4 regions of the Streptomyces sp. NPDC017940 genome follow, and region 2 is predicted to be linked to each of the others. Evidence: riboswitches for the same ligand, from Rfam matches in the RefSeq annotation. Region 2 holds a riboswitch; each other region holds the start of a gene.
The links. Region 2 has a riboswitch for cobalamin ahead of ACH4DX_RS05825 (cobalamin biosynthesis protein). Riboswitches for the same ligand answer to the same signal wherever they lie in the genome.

Region 1 (4,963 bases), 1.2 Mb from region 2:
GAAGAGCACTACGACGAGCACGGCGGCAATGGTGCCGCGGGCGCCGGCGGGGCCGGCGACAGCGAGGGCTATCAGCGCGGGCTCGGAGCCCGGCAGATCCAGATGATCGCGATTGGCGGTGCCATCGGCACCGGCCTGTTCCTCGGCGCGGGCAAGGCCATCCACAAGGCGGGCCCGAGCCTCATCCTCGCGTACGCGATCGCGGGTCTCGTCATCTTCTTCATCATGCGCGCGCTCGGCGAGCTCTTGATGTACCGCCCCGTCTCGGGTTCGTTCTCGGAGTACGCCCGCGAGTTCGTCGGCCCCTTCTTCGGGTTCGTGACCGGCTGGACGTACTGGCTCTTCTGGGTCGTCACCGGCATCACGGAAGTCACGGCGGCGGCCCAGTACATGCAGTACTGGACCCATGACTCCATTCCCCAATGGGGCTACGCCCTGATCTTCACCGTCATCCTGTACGGCGCCAACCTGATCTCCGTGAAGCTCTTCGGCGAGCTGGAGTTCTGGTTCTCCATGGTCAAGGTCACCGCCATCATCGGCATGATCCTGATCTGCGCCGGCATCCTCACCATCGGCTTCTCCGACGCCGGTGACACCGCCTCCGTCTCGCACCTGTGGGACAACGGCGGCTTCTTCCCCAACGGCATCGGCAACACGCTGATGACCCTCCAGATCGTGATGTTCGCCTTCCTCGCCGTGGAGCTGGTCGGCGTCACCGCGGGCGAGTCCAAGGACCCGAAGAAGACCCTGCCCAAGGCGATCAACACCGTGCCGTGGCGCATCGCCGTCTTCTACGTCGGCGCGCTCATCATGATCCTGTCGGTCGTGCCGTGGACGCACTTCCAGCCCGGCGTCTCCCCGTTCGTCGCCGCCTTCGAGAAGATGGGCCTCGGCGTCGGCGCCGCGATCGTGAACTTCGTGGTCCTGACCGCCGCGCTCTCCTCCTGCAACTCGGGCATGTACTCCACCGGCCGCATGCTGCGCGACCTCGCGCTCAACGGCCAGGGCCCGAAGTTCTTCACCAAGCTCACCAAGAACGGCCTGCCGCTCGTCGGCACCACCGCGTCCGCCGCGCTGATGCTCGTCGGCGTGTGGATCAACTACCAGTGGCCGGGCGAGGCGTTCAACTACGTCGTCTCCTTCGCCACCATCTCCGGCATGTGGGCCTGGATCATGATCCTGGTCTCCCAGATCAACTACCGCCGCAAGGCCGACCGCGGCGTCCTGCCGCAGTCCAGCTTCCGCGCGCCGGGCGCCCCGTACACCAGCTGGTTCGCGCTCGCCTTCATCGGCATGGTCATCGTGATGATGGGCGTCGACAAGGACGCCAGGATCTCGCTGTACTGCGCCCCGGTCTGGGCCGCGATCCTGGGCGTGTCCTACCTGGTCCTGAAGAGCCGCAACCCGGGGGCCGCGGCCTTCAAGAAGCGCGAGCACGGCGGTCCCGCCGCTGAGAGCGGCGCGAAGCCCAACAAGGACTGACCCCGCCGTCGCACTCCGTACGTCCAGCATGCGGGCGGCCCCGTACCACACTTCGGTACGGGGCCGCCCTGCTGCTTATCCTGGCCGACATGCTGACCATCACCCAGGCCCTCCACGACCAGATCGTCGCGCACGCGCGCGAGGACCACCCCGACGAGGCCTGCGGCGTCCTCGCGGGCCCCGCGGGCACCGACCGCCCCGAGCGGTTCGTCCCGATGCTGAACGCGGCCCGCTCGCCCACGTTCTACGAGTTCGACTCCGCCGATCTGCTCAAGCTGTACCGCGACCTCGACGACCGCGACGAGGACCCGGTGGTCATCTACCACTCGCACACCGCGACCGAGGCCTACCCCTCCCGCACCGACATCTCCTACGCCAACGAGCCCGGCGCGCACTACGTCCTGGTCTCCACCGCGGACACCGACGACGCGGGCCCCTTCCAGTTCCGCTCGTTCCGGATCGTCGAGGGGGAGGTCACCGAGGAGGAGGTCCGGGTCGTACCGGCATACTGAGCACGACCCTTGAGGCGGCAGGACCCAGGAAGCCGGTGCGAATCCGGCGCGGTCCCGCCACTGTGACCGGCCCGCGCCCGCGCGGACCGTGAGCCAGGAACTGACCTGCCGCCCTCTCCCACTTGACGCAGGGGACGCGGAAATCCCCTGGAGGAGGCCGCGCCGCCATGCTCTCGCGCCGTACCCGCCCGCTCACGCACGCCCTGACCGCCGCGGCGATGCTGATCCCCCTGGCCGCGTGCTCCTCGTCGGACTCCGGCCCCGACACCGAGGGGAAGGCCGGGGCGTCCGCCGCCGGATTCCCGTACACCGTCACCAACTGCGGCCAGAAGACCACGTACGCGGCTCCCCCGAAGCGCGCCGTCACCATGAACCAGCACGTGACGGAGATCCTCCTCGCGCTCGGCCTGAAGGACCGCATCGCCGGGACCGCCTACCTCGACGACAAGATCCTGCCCGAGTACGAGAAGGCCTACGAGTCCCGCCCGGTGCTCGCCAAGGAGTACCCCTCCTACGAGAAGCTGCTCGCCGCCAACCCCGACATGGTGTACGGCGGTTACGCCAGCGCCTTCACGGCGGGCGAGGGGCGCTCGCGCGAGGCCCTCGCCAAGTCCGGCATCAAGTCCCGCCTCAACATCGAGGGCTGCGCCGGGAAGTCCGTCACGATGGACGACCTCTACCGCGAGGTGCGCGAGGTCGGCGCCACCTTCGGCGTCCGCGACCGGGCCGAGAAGTGGATCCGTGCCGCCGAGGCAGAACTGGCCGCCACCGCGAAGGAGTCCGCCCGGTCCGCCGAGGACGGCAAGCCGCCCGCGGTCTTCGTGTACGACAGCGGCGACAAGACGGCGTTCACCGCGGGCGGGCGCGGCATCGGGAACGACATCATCGAGCGCGCGGGCGGCCGCAACGTCATGTCCGACCTCGACAAGCCCTTCGGCGACGCCTCCTGGGAGACCGTCGTGGACCGCCGCCCCGAGGTGATCGTCATCTACGACTACGGCGCCACGACCGTCGCCCAGAAGAAGAAGCGCCTCCTCGACGACCCTGCCCTCAAGGACGTCCCCGCCGTCAGGAACAAGCGGTTCGCGGTGCTGCCGCTGTCGGACGTGGTGCTCGGGGTGCGGGCACCCGGGGCGGTGCGGAAGCTGGCGGAGCAGCTGCGGTGAGGGGGCTTCGCTCCGCGGGCACCGCGAGGCCCGCGCCGGGGGCCGGTCAGGCCGTTCCGGGGACGGGTCAGCCCGTTGCGGGGACCGGTCAGGCCGTTCCGGGGACCGGGCAGACCGCCCGGCGTTCGAGGACGAAGCCCAAGGCCGAGCGACGGGCCGAGCGACGGGCCGACCGGCGGGCCGACCGGCGGGACGCCGCCCCGTCCGAGGGGAGGCCTCCCCGCACCGGACTGGCGTACGGCGCCGTCATGGCCGCCCTGGTCCTCGCCCTGGTGGCCGCAGGCCTCGCCGCGCTGATGTGGGGCTCGGTGAAGATCCCGCCCGCGGACGTCTTCCACATCCTCACGGGCCGGGCGGAGGACCCGTCCCCGTACCGCACGATCGTCCTCGACGTCCGCCTCCCACGGGTCCTGCTCGGCGCAGCCGTGGGCGCGGGCCTCGCCGTGGTCGGCACCACCCTCCAGGCTCTGGTCCGCAACCCCCTGGCGGACCCCTTCCTGCTCGGCATCTCCTCGGGCGCCTCGGCCGCGGCGGTCGCGGTGATCGTGCTCGGCGTGGGCGCGGGCCTGGCCACGACGGTGACGATCCCGGCGGCGTCCTTCGTGGGCGCCTTCCTCGCACTGCTCCTCGTGTACACCCTCGCCCGGGATCCCGGCGGCGGCTTCACCACGAACCGCCTGATCCTCGCGGGCGTCGCCGTCTCCTACGTCCTGGCCGCGCTGACCAGCCTGATCCTGGTGGTCTCCGCCCGCGCCGACCACCTCAAGGAGGTCCTGTACTGGACGCTCGGCGGCCTGGGCAGCGCCCGCTGGGACACGCTCGCGCTGCCGCTGGTCGTCCTCACGGTCGGTACGGGCCTCCTGCTCGCGCTCGCCAGGCCCCTCGACCTGCTCCTGGTCGGCGAGGAGGGCGCCACCGTCCTCGGTCTGAACACGGCCCGGTTCCGCGCGGGCGTCTTCGCCCTGGCCTCCCTGGTGACCGGGGTGCTCGTCGCGCAGAGCGGGGCCATCGGCTTCGTCGGCCTGATGGTGCCGCACGCGGCCCGCATGCTGGTGGGGGCCGCGCACCGGGCGCTGCTCCCGGTGGCCGCGCTGACGGGCGCGGTGTTCCTGGTCCTCGCCGACATCGCCGCGCGTACGGTCGCGGCACCGCAGGACATCCCGGTGGGCGTGCTCACTGCGCTCACCGGCGGCCCGTTCTTCCTGTGGCTGCTGCGCAGGGACCGGTCACGGCAGGAGGCGGCGGCATGACCCGGCCGGGCACCGCGCGGACGGCGACGCGACCGGCCGGACCGCCGGCCGCCGACCCCCTGCTGAGCACCGCGGACCTCACCTTCGCCACCCCCTCCGGCCGCCGCCTCGTCGACGCCGTCTCACTCACCGTCTCCGCGGGTGAGACGGTGGGCCTGGTCGGCCCGAACGGCAGCGGCAAGACGACGCTGCTCCGCTGTGTGTACGGGGCGCTGACGCCCACCGGCGGCCAGGTGCTCCTCGACGGCGCGGACCTGGCGGGCGCGAGCGCCAAGGCCCGCGCGCGCCGCATCGCCACGGTCCCGCAGGACGGCCAGGCGGGCTTCGAACTCACCGTCCGCCAGATCGTCGCCATGGGCCGCTCCCCGCACAAGCGCTTCTGGGAGGCGGACACCGCCGCCGACGCGGAGCTGGTGCGCGGCGCCCTCGCGCGGGTGGGCGCGGCGGACCTGGCGGGGCGGTCCTTCGCCCGGCTCTCCGGCGGCGAGCGGCAGCGGGTCCTGACGGCGCGGGCCCTGGTGCAGGAACCCGCCGTCCTCGTCCTGGACGAACC
Region 2 (4,963 bases):
GGTGGTCGTGGAGGAGGTTCACCTCGTCCACGTACAGGATCCCGCGGTGCGCGTCCGCGAGCAGCCCCGGCTCGAAGGCCTTCACGCCGTCGGCGAGCGCCCGCTCGATGTCCAGGGCGCCCACCAGGCGGTCCTCGGAGGCGCCCACGGGCAGCTCCACCATGCGCGCGGGCCGCGCCGTGCCGGTACCCGCCTCGTGCGGCCCGTCGGGGCACCCCGGGTCGGGTGCGCCGGGCGCGCACGAGAACCGGCATCCTGGCACGACGTCCACCGCGGGCAGCAGCGCCGCGAGCGCGCGTACGGCGGTGGACTTCGCGGTGCCCTTCTCGCCGCGCACCAGGACGCCGCCGACGGCGGGGGACACGGCGTTGAGCAGCAGGGCGAGGCGCAGGTCGTCCTGGCCGACGAGGGCGGTGAAGGGGTACGGGGTGCTCACGCGGTGACCTCCTGAGTGTGCTGCGGTGACCGCTCGGCGCGCCCGGTGTTCGCGGACGGGGCCGAAGGCCGTGGGGCGGGGTGCGGTGCCGTCATGCCGGGGTCCCCCGCGCCGCCGGTACCGACGGTGCTCCCGGCGGCACGAAGGGCAGACCCGGGGGCGCGCCCGACTCGATCAGACGCAGCAGCGCCGCGGTGTCGGCGTGCTCCTCGACGAGGTCGCCGAGCAGGTCGAGCTGCTGCTCGCGCAGCGCCTCGAAGCAGGTGTCGGGGGCGGGCACGAAGCGGCGGCCCGCGGCGCGGGCGACCTCGGTGAGGAAGCGGCGCCGGAACGCGTCGCTCTCCAGCGAGCCGTGCCAGTGCGTGCCCCACACCGCGCCGACCCGGCACCCGTCGAGGAAGGGCTCACCGCCGAGGACGTCGGCGACGCCGTGGTGGATCTCGTACCCCTCGACGGGTGCGCCGAGCGCCTCACCGACGGGGCGCGCGAGGGTCTTCTCGCGTCGGAAGGTGACGCGTACGGGCAGCAGCCCGAGCCCCTCGACGGACCCGGCGCGCGATTCCACGTCGTCCTCGATGTGTTCGCCGAGGACCTGGAAGCCGCCGCAGATCCCGAGGACTGGGCGGCCCTCGGCGGCCCTGCGCGCGAGCGCGTCCGCGAGGCCGCGCTCGCGCAGCCACCGCAGGGCGCCCACGGTGCCGCGGGTCCCGGGCACGACGACGAGGTCGGCGTCGATCAGCTCATCGGCGCGGTCCACGAAGCGCACGACGACGCCCGGTTCGGCGGCGAGCGCGTCGACGTCGGTGAAGTTGGACATCAGCGGTACGGCGCACACCGCGACGCGCAGCACGTCCTCGCCGTGCGGCGGCGCCACGACGGACTCACGCACCGCCCCGCGCAGCGACACCCGCAGGCCGTCCTCCTCGTCGATGCCGAGCCCGTGCCGGAAGGGCAGCACCCCGAACGTGGGCCGCCCGGTCAGGCCCCGCAGCATGGCGAGGCCGGGTTCGAGCAGCGACACGTCACCGCGGAACTTGTTCACGAGGAAACCGGCGACGAGTTCCTGGTCGGCGGGCGCCAGCAGCGCCACGGTGCCGAAGAAGGACGCGAAGACGCCACCGCGGTCGATGTCGCCGACCACCACCACGGGGAAGCGCGCGGCGCGCGCGATGCCCATGTTCACGATGTCGGTGCGCCGCAGATTGATCTCGGCGGGACTGCCCGCGCCCTCACAGATCACGGCGTCATAGGTGCCCCGAAGCTGCTCCAGGCATCCCACGACGGTGTCGAGCAGGGCCTGTTGCCGCCCGCCGTGATAGCCGCGCGCGCTCATCTCGCCGACGGGCCTGCCCATGAGCACGACCTGGCTCGAACGGTCGCTGCCCGGCTTGAGCAGCACGGGGTTCATCAGCGCGGACGGCTCGACGCGCGCCGCCTGCGCCTGCATGGCCTGCGCCCGGCCGATCTCGGCGCCCTCGCGGGTGACGAAGGAGTTGAGCGACATGTTCTGCGCCTTGAACGGCGCGACGGAGATCCCCTCGCGCGTCAGCCACCGGCAGATGCCCGCGGTCACGACGCTCTTGCCCGCGTCGGATGTGGTCCCCGCGACGAGCAGCCCTCCACTCATGTACGACCTCCGCGGCCCGGCAGCGCTGTGGCAGTTCCCGGCGCCGGGTGCCGCCGGGCCACTCGTGTGCCCCGGGCGGCCGTGCGGGCGCCCCGGGCGAGGTCGGCGGCCGCGGCGACGCCGAGGGCGAGCAGGGAGACCCGCCGGGACAGGCGCACGGCCCGCTCGATGTCCGTCACGGCGACGGGACGCCCGCCGCCGTTCAGGACCGGCCGGTGCTCGACCCTTCCCGCGTACGAGAGCGTCCCCCCGAGCCGCACGCCGAGCGCCCCCGCGAAGGAGGCCTCGACGACACCGGCGTTGGGGCTCGGGTGGGCTGCGGCGTCGTCCCGCCAGGCGCGTGCCGCAGCGCCGGGGGAGCCGCCCGCGACCACCGCGAGCACACCGGTGAGCCGGGCGCCCGGCCAGCCGAGGACGTCGTCGAGGCGGGCGGAGGCCCAGCCGTAGCGGCGGTACCTGGGCGACTTGTGCCCGACCATGGCGTCGAGGGTGTTGACCGCGCGGAACCCGAGCAGCCCCGGCACGCCCGCGGCGGCGCCCCACACCAGCGCCCCCACCACGGCGTCCGAGGTGTTCTCGGCGACGGACTCCACGACGGCACGGGCGATCCCGTCCGCGTCCAGGGCCTCGGGGTCGCGCCCGCACAGGTGCGGCAGCCGCTCCCGCGCCACGTCGATGTCCCCGGCGGCCAGGGCGCCCGCGACGGCACGGGCCTCCCGGCCGAGCGAGGTCCCACCGACGACGGCCCAGGTCGCGGCGGCCGTCAGCCCGACGGATGCGGCACGGGAGCGGCGTACAGCGAAGGAAGCGAGCGCACCGGCGCCCGCCGCGCCCCCGGCGCACACCACCGTGTGCAGCGCGCCCCAGCCGCGGTGGTCGCGCCACAGCAGGCGTTCGACGGCCGCTGCCGCGCGCCCGAACGCGGCGACCGGGTGGCCGCGGCGCGGGTCGCCGAGCAACAGGTCACCGAGGAGGCCCGCGGCGGCGCCGTACGCGAAGTCGCGATCGGCCCGCACGGCTCAGGCCGCCGCTGCGTACGGCGGTACGGTCGACGACACCCGTCGGGGCAGGGGAGGGGGAACCGGCAACGGGCGGCCGCGCATGACGACATGTCCTCACTCAGGGTGTCCGCGCCCTGGTTCGACGAGACCGGCGGTGAGAGTTCCTGGCTCCCGGGGACCGTGTTCGGTCACCCGGTGACAGTGGCGGGACCGCGCCGGACTCGCACCGGCTTCCTCTCCTGCCGCCGTAAATTGGCTTCGGCAGTTCACCACGGCCCGCGACGCCCGTCAACTCGCTGTTGACCTGCGGTGGGAGAGTGTGCGGAGGTCCACACGAGGCCTGCGGGCCGGGGCCGGTTCGAGGCTAGGCACGCCGGGAGACCCTCCGTACGCTTGCCGGTGTCAGGCCTCCGTGAGGGCGGCTCGCGGGGGTGAGAGGGTATCGAGCTTGAGCGAGTCGCGATGCGACTCGGAACGCGGAAGAGCCACGAGGGCGGCCGTGATGGCCGCCCCCGTGGCGGGTGGAGCGAGTGTCCGGCAACCGGTGCGCGGGAGCAGGGTGTGCCGTTGTCAGACGACGATCAGATAGATCCCGTACGCCACCGCCGCGGCGCACAGTGCGAAGCACGCGTACGCCCCGACCTGCGCCGGGAGCGCGGCGGTGCCCGTGCCCGAGGTTCGGGCCTCGCGGGCCTGTTCCTGCTTGGAGAGGGCTACGACGCCGAGGGTGAACAGGCCCACGAGGGCGACGGTCACCAGGAGGCTGACTCCGAAGACGGAGGCGAGGGCTGCCCAGTCGATCTTCATGCTGCTTCTTCCTTAGACCGTGGCGGGCCGGGCGGGGTCCGCCATGGCCGTGGCGGACGCGGACGAGTGCGACACCGGGACGTCGGCCGAGAACGGCGCGGTGTCCTCGATCGCGAGGGGGGTGCCCGCCGGGGGCGGCGAGACGGCCGCGATGGCGGTGGTCACGACGCCCGCGGGCTCGGCGGGCGTGCCGATCTCGTCGGCTGTGACGTTCGTGTGGTCGACCGGCTGGCGGCGCGACAGGACCCAGATGACGGCGGAGCCGCCGACGAGCAGCGCGGCCGTGGCGGCGATGCCCCACGTGCCCTGCTTGGTGAGCAGCTCGGCGCCCGCGCCGACCAGACCGGCGGCCGGGAGCGTCAGACCCCACGCCACGAACATCCGCGTCGCGGTGGACCAGCGGACCACCCCGCCCTTGCGGCCGAGGCCCGCGCCCATCACGGCGCCGGAGCAGACCTGGGTGGTGGAGAGCGAGAAACCGATGTGCGAGGAGGCCAGGATGGCCGTCGCGGCGGACGTCTGCGCCGCGAAGCCCTGCTTCGGGGCCAGCTCGGTGAGGCCCTTGCCCATGGTGCGGATGATGCGCCAGCCGCCCAGGTAGGTGCCGAGCGCGATGGCGACACCGGCCGAGACGATGACCCACATGGGCGGGTTGGCGCCCGGGTTGAGCACACCGCCGGTGATCAGGGCCAGCGTGATGATGCCCATGGTCTTCTGCGCGTCGTTCGTGCCGTGGGCGAGCGAGACGAGGCCCGCGGAGGCGATCTGGCCCGCGCGGTAGCCCTTGGCGGTGGACTTCTCGTCGGTGCGGCTGCTGATGCGGTACGTCAGGCGGGTCGCGAGCGTCGCGGCGATGCCGGCGACGAGCGGGGCCGCGACGGCGGGCAGCAGCACCTTGGTGACGACCGTGCCGCCGTTGACCGACGACCAGCCCATGGACATCACGGCGGCGCCGATGAGGCCGCCGAACAGGGCGTGCGAGGAGCTGGAGGGCAGGCCCAGCAGCCAGGTCAGGAGGTTCCAGAGGATCGCGCCCACCAGGGCCGCGAATATCACCTCGGTCTTCAGACCGTCTTCGTTGATGATGCCGCC
Region 3 (4,963 bases), 430 kb from region 2:
CTGCCCTCCTTGAGTACGAGGATCTCGTCGCAGAACATCGCGGCCAGGTTCAGGTCGTGCAGCGCGATCACCGTGGTCACGGGGAGCGAGACGATCAGGTTCAGGAGGTCCAGTTGGTGCTGGATGTCCAGGTGGTTGGTGGGCTCGTCGAGGAGCAGTTCGCGCGGGTCCTGGGCCAGGGCCCGCGCGATGTGGGCGCGCTGGCGTTCGCCGCCGGACAGGGTGTGCCAGGACTGGTCCGCCCGCTCGGTCAGGGAGGTGCGGGCGAGGGCGTCCTCGACCGCCCGGTCGTCCTCGGGGGTGCCGCCCGACCACGGCCTGCGGTGCGGGATCCGGCCGAGCGCCACCACGTCCCGTACGGTCAGCTCGACCTGTGTCGTGGCGTGCTGGTCGACCACCGCGAGGCGGCGGGCCGTCGTCCTGCGGCCGAGGCGCGGCAGCGGTACGCCGTCCAGCGTGACCACGCCCGTCGCGGGCGCGAGGACCCCCGAGAGCAGGCGCAGCAGCGTGGACTTGCCGGAACCGTTCGGGCCGAGGAGGCCCACCGTGCTGCCCGGCCGGGGCGCGAGGGTGATGCCGTCGACGATCAGACAGCCGCCCGCCCGGTGCGCGACCCGCTCCGCCGCGAGCCCCACCGGTGCGGCAACCTCCGCGGACGCGGAAGCCTCCGTGAGCGCAGCAACCCCCGTCCCCCCAACCCCCTCCCCGCACCCCGTCACGCGCCCCTCCTCGTCCGGTACAGCACGACCACGAACGCCGGTACGCCGATCAGTGATGTCACCACGCCCACCGGCACCTCCTGCGGGTCGAGGACCGTGCGGGCCAGGGTGTCCACCCAGATCAGGAAGATCGCGCCCGCGAGTGCCGTCACCGGCAGCAGCCGGGGGTGCCCCGCGCCCGCGACCGCCCGGGCCGCGTGCGGCAGGACCAGGCCCACGAAGCCGATCGCCCCGGCGCTGCTGACCAGGACCGCCGTCAGGAGTGCCGTCGTACAGAGCAGGACGACACGCACCCGGCCCACCCGTACGCCGAGGGTCGCCGCCGCGTCCTGGCCGAACGCGAAGGCGTCCAGGGTCCTCGCGTGCGGCAGGAGGACGGTGAGCGCGACGAGGAGGACCGCGGCGCACAGCCACACGTCCGTCCAGCCCGCTCCGCTGAGGGAGCCGAGGAGCCAGAACAGGACGCCGCGCGTCGTCTCCGCGTCGGCGGCCGTCAGGACGACGAAGGAGGTCAGGGAGGAGAAGAGCTGCATCGCCGCGACGCCGGACAGGACCACGCGGTCGATGGTGTCGCCCAGGGTGTGGCTGAGGAGGAGGACCAGGGCGAAGGAGAGTACGGCGCCGATGAAGGCGCCCGCGGACACCGTCAGGACTCCCCCGCCGACCCCGAGGACCACCACGGCCACGGCACCGGTGGACGCGCCGGAGGAGACACCGAGGACGAACGGGTCCGCGAGCGGGTTGCGGAGCAGCGCCTGGAGCACCGCCCCGCACACCGCGAGGCCCGCCCCGCACACCGCGGCGAGGACCGTGCGCGGCATCCGCAGGTTCCACACGATGCCGTCGCGGATCGGCGTCAGCTCCGGCTCGCCCCAGCCGAGGTGCGCCGCCACCGCCGACCACACGTCCGGTACGGAGATGTCGGCCGGGCCGATGGTGACGGCCGCCGCGAGGGAAAGGAACAGCGCCGCGAGCCCGGCGAGCCAGAGGAGGACCACCCGCGGCCCCGCGCCGCCCCGCGACCGGACACGCGGCGGCTCGGCGGAACGCCTCACCGCCCGCTCACTTCGCCAGGCCGAACCGGCGCAGTCCCGCCGCGACCTGTTCGATGCCGTCGACGGTGCGGATCGTCGGGTTGAGCGCCTGGCCGCTGAGCAGGACGTACCGCTTCTTCTTCACGGCCGTGAGGTTCTTCGTGGCCGGGTTGGACTCCAGGAACTCGATCTTCTGGCGGGCGCTCTCCGCGGACTGGGACCTGCGGGTGAGGTCGCCGACGACCAGGACGTCGGGGTCGCGGTCGGCGACGGTCTCCCAGTTGATCTGGGGCCACTCCTCGCGGGTGTCGGCGAAGGCGTTCTTCGCGCCGAGCTCGCGGGTGATGATGCCGGGCGCGCCGCAGCAGCCCGCGATGTAGGGGGCCTCGGAGTTGGCGAACCAGTACATGAGGGTGGTGTCGGAGGCGTCAATGGACCTGCTCGCCCGCGCGGTGCGCGACTTCAGGTCCGCGATCAGCTTCTCGCCCCGCCCGCGTACGTCGAAGACCCGCGCGAGGTCGCGGATCTCGCCGTACACGGTGTCCATGGTGAGGGTCTTGGTACGGGTGCCGTCGTCGTCGCCCGCGTTGTCCTTGCCCGCGCAGTCGGTGGGCGAGACGTAGACGGGCACACCGAGGTCGGTGAACTTGGCGCGGTCGGCGACGCCGCCCTTGCCGACCGTGTAGAGGAACGACGCGCTGACGAAGTCGGGTTCCTCGTCGAGCACCTTCTCCAGCGACGGATAGCGGTCCGCGAGCCGCGGGACCTTGGCGTTGTCCTTCCGCAGGCCCTTCAGGACAGGGTCCGTCCAGGTGCCGGTGCCGGCCATGCGGTCGGCGAGGCCGAGGGAGAGCAGGATCTCGGTGGAGCCCTGGTCGAGGGAGACGGCGCGCCGGGGCGGCGCGGGCACCTCGGTCCTCTCGCCGCACGCGGTGAGGGTGAGCGGGTAGCCGGGCGGCGCCTTGTCCGACCGCTTCGCGGACGAGCCGCCGCCGCACGCGGTGAGCAGGACGAGTCCGGCGCTCAGCAGGGCGGCACCGGCACGTGTACGGATACGACGAGTACGTGGACGGGAACGCGTGCGGGTGCGAGTGCGCGTACGCGTACGGGTGCGGGTGCGGGTGCGAACTGTACGGCGGACGATCGTGGACACACGTCTTCCCGAGTCTCAGGGCTCATGCGCGGAGCCTGGTCTGCGAAACCCCGCCGCCCGTGCGGACGGCGGTGCCAGCAGGTCTTCGGACTCGGGTTCGTCCGGGCGGGGCCGCCTTCCCAGGGGTACGGGCCCCCAGTGGCCGCTGGCCTCGCCCGTCCCCCTCACCGCTGCGCGTCAGTTCCGGTCTCGCACCGGATTCCCCGACCCTGGTACGGGTACGACTGGCGTCCGCAAGCTATCACCCCGGGCGGACGTCATGGCTGGTCGGGGCGGGGCTCCCCGGCGTAGGTGCCGAAGGACCACTTGTTGCCCTCGGGGTCCGCGACGCTGAACTCACGGCTGCCGTACGGCCGTTCCTGGAGCTCGCGGACCACCTTCACCCCGGCTTCGGTGAGCCTGCGGTAGAGGTCGTCGACGTGGGCGGTGACGACGTACGCGCTGAACGTGCCCGGCGCCGTGCACCACTCGGCCGCCGCCGGATCGTAGCTGCCGAACATGACACCGCCGCCCTCGGGCCAGTCGAGCTGGGCGTGGGCGACGCGGCCCGCGTCCTCGAACACGGCGGTGCGCAGGAACCCGACCGTGCCGACGAGGAAGTCGATCAGGGCGGGGGCGTCATGGGCCTGGAAGGCCGGCCAGACGTCGGGGGCGCGACGGTTCGCCGTCTTGGATGTGCTGGGTGCGTTCTGGGTGCTTTCGTCGGTGTTCATGGGTCCAAGTCTTCGCCGCCGCCGTGCGCCCCGGCTTGGATATTCCGGCACTCCTCCGCCAGCCAAGCGGTGGGGCTCGCGTCTGTGTACTGGCGGAAGTCCCGTACCAGGTGGGAGTGGTCGTAGTACCCGCAGTCGGCGGCGATCCCGGCGAGGTCGGGGCGCGCGCCCGCGGCGACGGCGCGCACGGCGGCCGTCTTGGCGTGCTGGAAGCGCATCAGGCGGGCGGCCTGCTTGGGGGTGACGCCGGTCTCGGCGCGGAACAGCGCGGACAGGCGGCGCTCGCTGAGCGCGACGTGGGCGGACAGGCCGCGCAGGGTGCCCGCGCCCCGGTGCCTGGCGAGCCACGACCAGGCTTCGGTGATCTCGGGCCGTACCGCGCCGGTGCGCCCGGCGGCGGCCGTGCGGCGGGCCAGGTAGGCGTTCAGGAGGGCGAAGCGGCCCTCCCAGGAATCCAGTTCGCAGAGGCGTTCGCGGACGTCGGCGGCCATGCGGCCGAGGACGTCGGCGCCCTCGACGACCATCGGGCCCGCGAGTTCGGCTGCGGGCAGGCCGAGCAGGGCGCGGGCCGCGAGCGGGTGCACGGCCAGCTGGATGCCGGACTCGTGCTCGGGCTGGACGACGTAGGCGGGGCTCTGGTGCAGGCCGCCGACGACGATGTCGGTGCGCGCGGCGTCGGGTCCCGTCGCCTCGCCGGGGGTGCGGCCGGTGACGACGGGGCCGTCCAGGGAGAAGATCAGCGTCAGGTACGGGGACGGCAGACCGCGGTGGAGTGCGGTGCCGCCGCCCTGTCTGCGGTAGCCGACGGCTGACACGACGGTGCCGCCGGGCGGGGGCGCGGCCCGGACGAACTCGCCGGACGCGGGACCCGTGACTGAGGAGCCCATGGAGCCATTGTGCGGGCGCGCGCGAGGGCCTGTCGTCCCGCAGGGCCACCCGCGCTGGCGGTGACGCCGGAGCAGCTCGGGCAGTCCCGCTGCGGGCGCGCGGGGCGCCGTGGGCCGGAGGCGGGCCGGTCCACGGCGTCCTGGCGCGTCAGCGGCTGTAGCGCATCAGGGCTCGCACCATGTGGCACGTGGTGTCCGACGGCGGGTGGATGCCGACCGTCTCGGCCATGGAGCGGATCCGGATGTTGCTCGCCTGGTTCGGGACCAGGACGCCCGCGTCGAGCAGGGCTATGGCCAGGCGCATCGCCTTGAGGCGGCGGTTGTGGGTGATGTACCAGTCGCGGGGGCGGCCGGGGGGCAGGGGGCGCTTCTCCAGTGGGACGTACGGAACGTCGCAGAGCGTGGGGTGGTCCGGGCGGGCCGCGCGGGACATGCGTGACGAGCGGGCGGCGGGGGA
Region 4 (4,963 bases), on a different contig from region 2:
GCGTCTGCGTACGACACGTCCGCGACCCGCTGTCCTCGAAGCTGAGCGAGGCGCCGTTCGTGGAGTCGCGGACGGTGGCGCCCGCCGGTCTCTTCCCGACCGCGGAGGAGAAGGCCGAGCTGGCCGCCGCGTCGACCGCGCCCGCGGCTCCCCGGGACCCGTCGTGATCGCGGCACTGCGCCGCGTGGGGCGCTGGGTGCGGTGGTACGTGCGGGAGTTGACGGACGAGTCGGCGTACGACCGGTACGTGGCGCACGTACGCAAGGACCATCCGGCCGCCACCGTGCCGAGCCGCCGCGTGTTCGAGCGGATGCGGACGGACCGGCAGGAGTCGGACCCCCGGCAAGGGTTCCGCTGCTGCTGAGCTGCTGCTGAGCTGCTGCTGAGAAGCATGGTGATCCGTCCGTTATACGGACGGGGGTTCCGCACCGCGAGACCCGTCGCTTAGATTTCCCGCACGTTGAGCACGGGACAAGTGAGCGAACGGGAGCCACGGTATGCCAGCTGCGCCTGAAGAGAGTCCACCGGTGGTCACACCGGTCCGTGTGGTCATCGCCGTGTGCCTCGTCGCGCCCTTCGTGGCGATGCTCTGGGTGAGCTCCTACGCGAAGGCCGACCCGGACTTCATCGGCATCCCCTTCTTCTACTGGTACCAGATGCTGTGGGTCGTCATATCGACCGTGCTCACGATGGTCGCCTACCAGCTGTGGCAGCGTGACCAGCGCGCCCGCAAGGCTCTCCGGGACTCCCAGGACCTCAGCGAAAGGGCGTCCCGGTGAACGACGGCGTCAACGGCGTCGCACTCGCCGTCTTCATCTTCTTCTTCGTCGCCGTCACCGTCATGGGCTTCCTCGCGGCCCGCTGGCGCAGGGCCGAGAACGACAGCCTCGACGAGTGGGGCCTCGGCGGCCGGTCGTTCGGGACCTGGGTGACGTGGTTCCTGCTCGGTGGCGACCTCTACACCGCGTACACCTTCGTGGCCGTCCCCGCGGCGATCTACGCGGCGGGCGCGGCCGGCTTCTTCGCCGTGCCGTACACCATCCTGGTCTACCCGCTCATCTTCACCTTCCTGCCCCGCCTGTGGTCCGTCTCGCACAAGCACGGGTACGTCACCACGTCGGACTTCGTCCGCGGGCGCTTCGGCTCCAAGGGGCTCTCCCTCGCCGTGGCCGTCACCGGCATCCTCGCGACCATGCCGTACATCGCGCTCCAACTCGTCGGCATCCAGGCCGTCCTCGACGTGATGGGCGTCGGCGGCGGCGAGGACACCAACTGGTTCATCAAGGACCTGCCGCTGCTCATCGCCTTCGGCGTGCTCGCCGCGTACACGTACTCGTCCGGGCTGCGGGCACCCGCGCTGATCGCGTTCGTGAAGGACACCCTGATCTACATCGTGATCGCGGTGGCCATCATCTACATCCCGATCAAGCTCGGCGGCTTCGACGAGATCTTCCAGGCGGCCAACGAGAAGTTCTCCGCGACGAACGAGGCGACCGGGAAGCCGGTCGGGGCGCTCGTGCCGGGTGACGCGGGGACCTGGACCTACGCCACCCTGGCGCTCGGCTCCGCGCTCGCGCTCTTCATGTACCCGCACTCGATCACCGCGACGCTCTCCTCGCGCAGCCGGGACGTGATCCGCCGCAACACCACCATCCTGCCGCTGTACTCCCTGATGCTCGGCCTGCTCGCGCTGCTCGGCTTCATGGCGATCGCCGCCGGAGTCAAGGTCGAGAACGGGCAGTTGGCCATCCCCCAGCTGTTCGAGGACATGTTCCCGGACTGGTTCACCGGGGTCGCCTTCGCGGCGATCGGCATCGGCGCGCTCGTGCCCGCCGCCATCATGTCCATCGCGGCAGCGAATCTCTTCACCCGCAACATCTACAAGGACTTCCTCCGCCCCGACGCGACCCCGGCGCAGGAGACCAAGGTCTCCAAGCTGGTCTCGCTCCTGGTGAAGGTGGGCGCGCTCGCCTTCGTGCTCACCATGGACAAGACCGTCGCCATCAACTTCCAGCTGCTCGGCGGCATCTGGATCCTCCAGACCATGCCGGCGCTCGTCGGCGGCCTGTTCACACGCTGGTTCCACCGGTGGGCGCTGCTCGCGGGCTGGGCGGTCGGCATGATCTACGGGACGGTCGCCGCGTACGGGGTGGCCTCGCCGACGCAAGCGCACTTCGGCGGCTCCTCCAAGGAGATCCCGGGCATCGGCGAGATCGGCTACATCGGTCTGACCGCCTTCGTCCTGAACGTGGTCGTGACCGTGGTCCTCACCTTCGTCCTCAAAGCCCTCAAGGCCCCCGACGGCATCGACGAGACCTCTCCCGAGGACTACACCGCCGACGCAGGGGACAAGGGCGTGCAGGTCGAGCTGCCCACCGTGGGGGCGGGCACGGGACACTGATCCGCTACCGGCCCGGGCCACCGGGCCAGTAGTCTTCTGCCGCCCCTTCCACAGGGGATCCCCGTACGCGACACGGGCCGCCGACTCGTTCGGCGGCCCGTTCGTCGTGTCTGCCCCGAGGTGGCGGGCAACACGCCCGACACAAGATGTGGGCCCGCCTCGCACCACCGGACACAAGATGTATGCTCGTGCTCGCTGTCGCCGCAGGGGAATCCGGTGCAAGTCCGGAACTGTCCCGCAACGGTGTACTGGTACGCATTCGGGCGCTCGCGCCACACCCTGTACCAGTGAGTCCGACGACCTGCCGACGGCGTACCCGGATCGTCCGGTCCGGGTACCGAGACGTCCGGGCCTCGTGGAATGGGTTGGTGGACGCGGAGTCGCCCCTGCGTGGGCGCACGCGTGCCCCGCTGCTCCCCGAAGGCCCAGAGCCGAGCGAGGGAGAGCACCACGTGACCATCGCGCCCGCCGAGCCAGCGTCAGCGCAGGCCGAGCAGCAGCCCGCCGAGACCGGCCACCAGGCCGCGGCAGGACAGGCCGCCCCCGGACCGGCCGCACCCGGCGCCGAAGGCCCCGGTGCCGTCCTGCTGCGCACCCTGACCGACCTCACCGCCGACCTCCCCGACGCCGACCCCGGCCGGGTCGCCGCCGCTGCGCTGCGGGGCCGCTCGGCGAAGGCCGACGAGAGGGAGCTGCGGGAGCTGGCCACCGAGGCCGCCGCCGGGCTCATCTCCGAGGACCCGGCCTACTCCCGGCTCGCCGCCCGGCTCCTGAGCATCGGCATCCGCGAGGAAGCCGCGTCCCAGGGCGTCACGTCGTTCTCCGAATCGGTCGCCACCGGCCACCGCGAAGGCCTGATCGCGGACCGCACCGCCGACTTCGCCCTCCGGCACAGGGCCCGCCTCGACGCGCTCGTGGACGCCGCGCTCGCCGACGGCGCCGACCGCCGCTTCGGCTACTTCGGCCTGCGCACCCTGCACAGTCGCTACCTCCTGCGGCACCCGATCACCCGCAAGGTCATCGAGACGCCGCAGCACTTCATGCTGCGCGTGGCCGCGGGTCTCGCCGAGGACGAGAGCGAGCGGGCGCTCGACGAGGTCGCCGCCCTGTACGGCCTGATGAGCCGCCTGGACTACCTGCCCTCCTCGCCCACGCTCTTCAACTCCGGCACCCGCCACCCGCAGATGTCGAGCTGCTACCTGCTCGACTCGCCGCGCGACGAGCTCGACTCCATCTACGACCGGTACCACCAGGTGGCGCGGCTGTCCAAGCACGCGGGCGGCATCGGGCTCTCGTACTCCCGCATCCGCTCGCGCGGCTCCCTGATCCGCGGCACCAACGGGCACTCCAACGGCATCGTGCCGTTCCTCAAGACCCTCGACGCCTCCGTCGCCGCCGTGAACCAGGGCGGCAGGCGCAAGGGCGCGGCCGCCGTCTACCTGGAGACCTGGCACTCCGACATCGAGGAGTTCCTGGAGCTGCGGGACAACACCGGCGAGGACGCCCGGCGCACCCACAACCTGAACCTGGCGCACTGGATCCCCGACGAGTTCATGCGCCGCGTCGCCGCCGACAAGCCGTGGTCGCTGTTCTCCCCCGCCGACGTGCCCCAGCTCGTCGACCTGTGGGGCGAGGAGTTCGACGCCGCGTACCGCGAGGCGGAGGCGGCGGGTCTCGCGCAGAGGACCATCCCCGCGCGCGACCTGTACGGCCGGATGATGCGCACCCTCGCGCAGACCGGCAACGGCTGGATGACGTTCAAGGACACCGCCAACCGCACCGCCAACCAGACCGCGGAGCCCGGCCACACCGTCCACTCCTCCAACCTCTGCACGGAGATCCTGGAGGTCACGGACGACGGCGAGACGGCCGTGTGCAACCTGGGCTCGGTGAACCTCGGCGCGTTCGTGGACACCGCGGCGGGCGACATCGACTGGGAGCGGCTCGACGCCACCGTGCGCACCGCCGTCACCTTCCTCGACCGGGTCGTCGACATCAACTTCTACCCGACCGAGCAGGCGGGGCGCTCCAACAGCAAGTGGCGTCCCGTGGGCCTCGGCGCCATGGGCCTCCAGGACGTCTTCTTCCAGCTGAAGCTGCCCTTCGACTCGCCCGGGGCGCGCGCGCTCTCCACCCGGATCGCCGAGCGCGTGATGCTCTGCGCGTACGAGGCGTCCGCCGACCTCGCCGAGCGCAACGGCCCCCTCCCCGCCTGGGAGAAGACCCGCACCGCGCGCGGTGTCCTGCACCCCGACCACTACGGCGTGCGGCTCGCCTGGCCCGAGCGGTGGGCGGCGCTGCGGGAGCGCGTCGCGGCCACGGGCCTGCGCAACTCGCTGCTCCTCGCCATCGCGCCGACCGCCACCATCGCGTCCATCGCGGGCGTGTACGAGTGCATCGAGCCGCAGGTCTCCAACCTGTTCAAGCGCGAGACGCTGTCCGGCGAGTTCCTCCAGGTCAACACCTATCTGGTGGAGGAGCTCAAGCGGCTCGGCGTGTGGGACGCGCAGACCAGGGAGGCGCTGCGCGAGTCCAACGGCTCGGTGCAGGGCTTCAGCTGGG

Region 1: it holds a riboswitch for cobalamin, as region 2 does, so the genes downstream of both, ACH4DX_RS00580 (ABC transporter substrate-binding protein) here and ACH4DX_RS05825 (cobalamin biosynthesis protein) in region 2, are expected to answer to the same signal.
Region 3: it holds a riboswitch for cobalamin, as region 2 does, so the genes downstream of both, ACH4DX_RS03970 (ABC transporter substrate-binding protein) here and ACH4DX_RS05825 (cobalamin biosynthesis protein) in region 2, are expected to answer to the same signal.
Region 4: it holds a riboswitch for cobalamin, as region 2 does, so the genes downstream of both, ACH4DX_RS11195 (ribonucleoside-diphosphate reductase subunit alpha) here and ACH4DX_RS05825 (cobalamin biosynthesis protein) in region 2, are expected to answer to the same signal.

The regions. Positions count from the first base shown of each region.
Region 1 covers NZ_JBIRHJ010000001.1:146,604-151,566, forward strand. Annotated here, with positions in the region: gene ACH4DX_RS00570 (amino acid permease) at 1-1,482, shown strand, start outside; gene ACH4DX_RS00575 (Mov34/MPN/PAD-1 family protein) at 1,572-1,994, shown strand; cobalamin riboswitch at 1,980-2,118, shown strand; gene ACH4DX_RS00580 (ABC transporter substrate-binding protein) at 2,162-3,160, shown strand; gene ACH4DX_RS00585 (FecCD family ABC transporter permease) at 3,409-4,410, shown strand; gene ACH4DX_RS00590 (ABC transporter ATP-binding protein) at 4,407-4,963, shown strand, end outside.
Region 2 covers NZ_JBIRHJ010000001.1:1,377,446-1,382,408, forward strand. Annotated here, with positions in the region: gene ACH4DX_RS05815 (putative cobaltochelatase) at 1-436, opposite strand, end outside; gene ACH4DX_RS05820 (cobyric acid synthase) at 528-2,063, opposite strand; gene ACH4DX_RS05825 (cobalamin biosynthesis protein) at 2,060-3,079, opposite strand; cobalamin riboswitch at 3,206-3,339, opposite strand; gene ACH4DX_RS05830 (hypothetical protein) at 3,635-3,871, opposite strand; gene ACH4DX_RS05835 (anion permease) at 3,884-4,963, opposite strand, start outside.
Region 3 covers NZ_JBIRHJ010000001.1:950,332-955,294, reverse strand. Annotated here, with positions in the region: gene ACH4DX_RS03980 (ABC transporter ATP-binding protein) at 1-635, opposite strand, end outside; gene ACH4DX_RS03975 (FecCD family ABC transporter permease) at 716-1,774, opposite strand; gene ACH4DX_RS03970 (ABC transporter substrate-binding protein) at 1,782-2,807, opposite strand; cobalamin riboswitch at 2,965-3,150, opposite strand; gene ACH4DX_RS03965 (VOC family protein) at 3,164-3,619, opposite strand; gene ACH4DX_RS03960 (helix-turn-helix domain-containing protein) at 3,616-4,506, opposite strand; gene ACH4DX_RS03955 (hypothetical protein) at 4,655-4,939, opposite strand.
Region 4 covers NZ_JBIRHJ010000003.1:232,328-237,290, forward strand. Annotated here, with positions in the region: gene ACH4DX_RS11175 (carbon starvation CstA family protein) at 1-167, shown strand, start outside; gene ACH4DX_RS11180 (CstA-like transporter-associated (seleno)protein) at 167-364, shown strand; gene ACH4DX_RS11185 (DUF3311 domain-containing protein) at 498-779, shown strand; gene mctP (monocarboxylate uptake permease MctP) at 776-2,401, shown strand; cobalamin riboswitch at 2,567-2,725, shown strand; gene ACH4DX_RS11195 (ribonucleoside-diphosphate reductase subunit alpha) at 2,854-4,963, shown strand, end outside.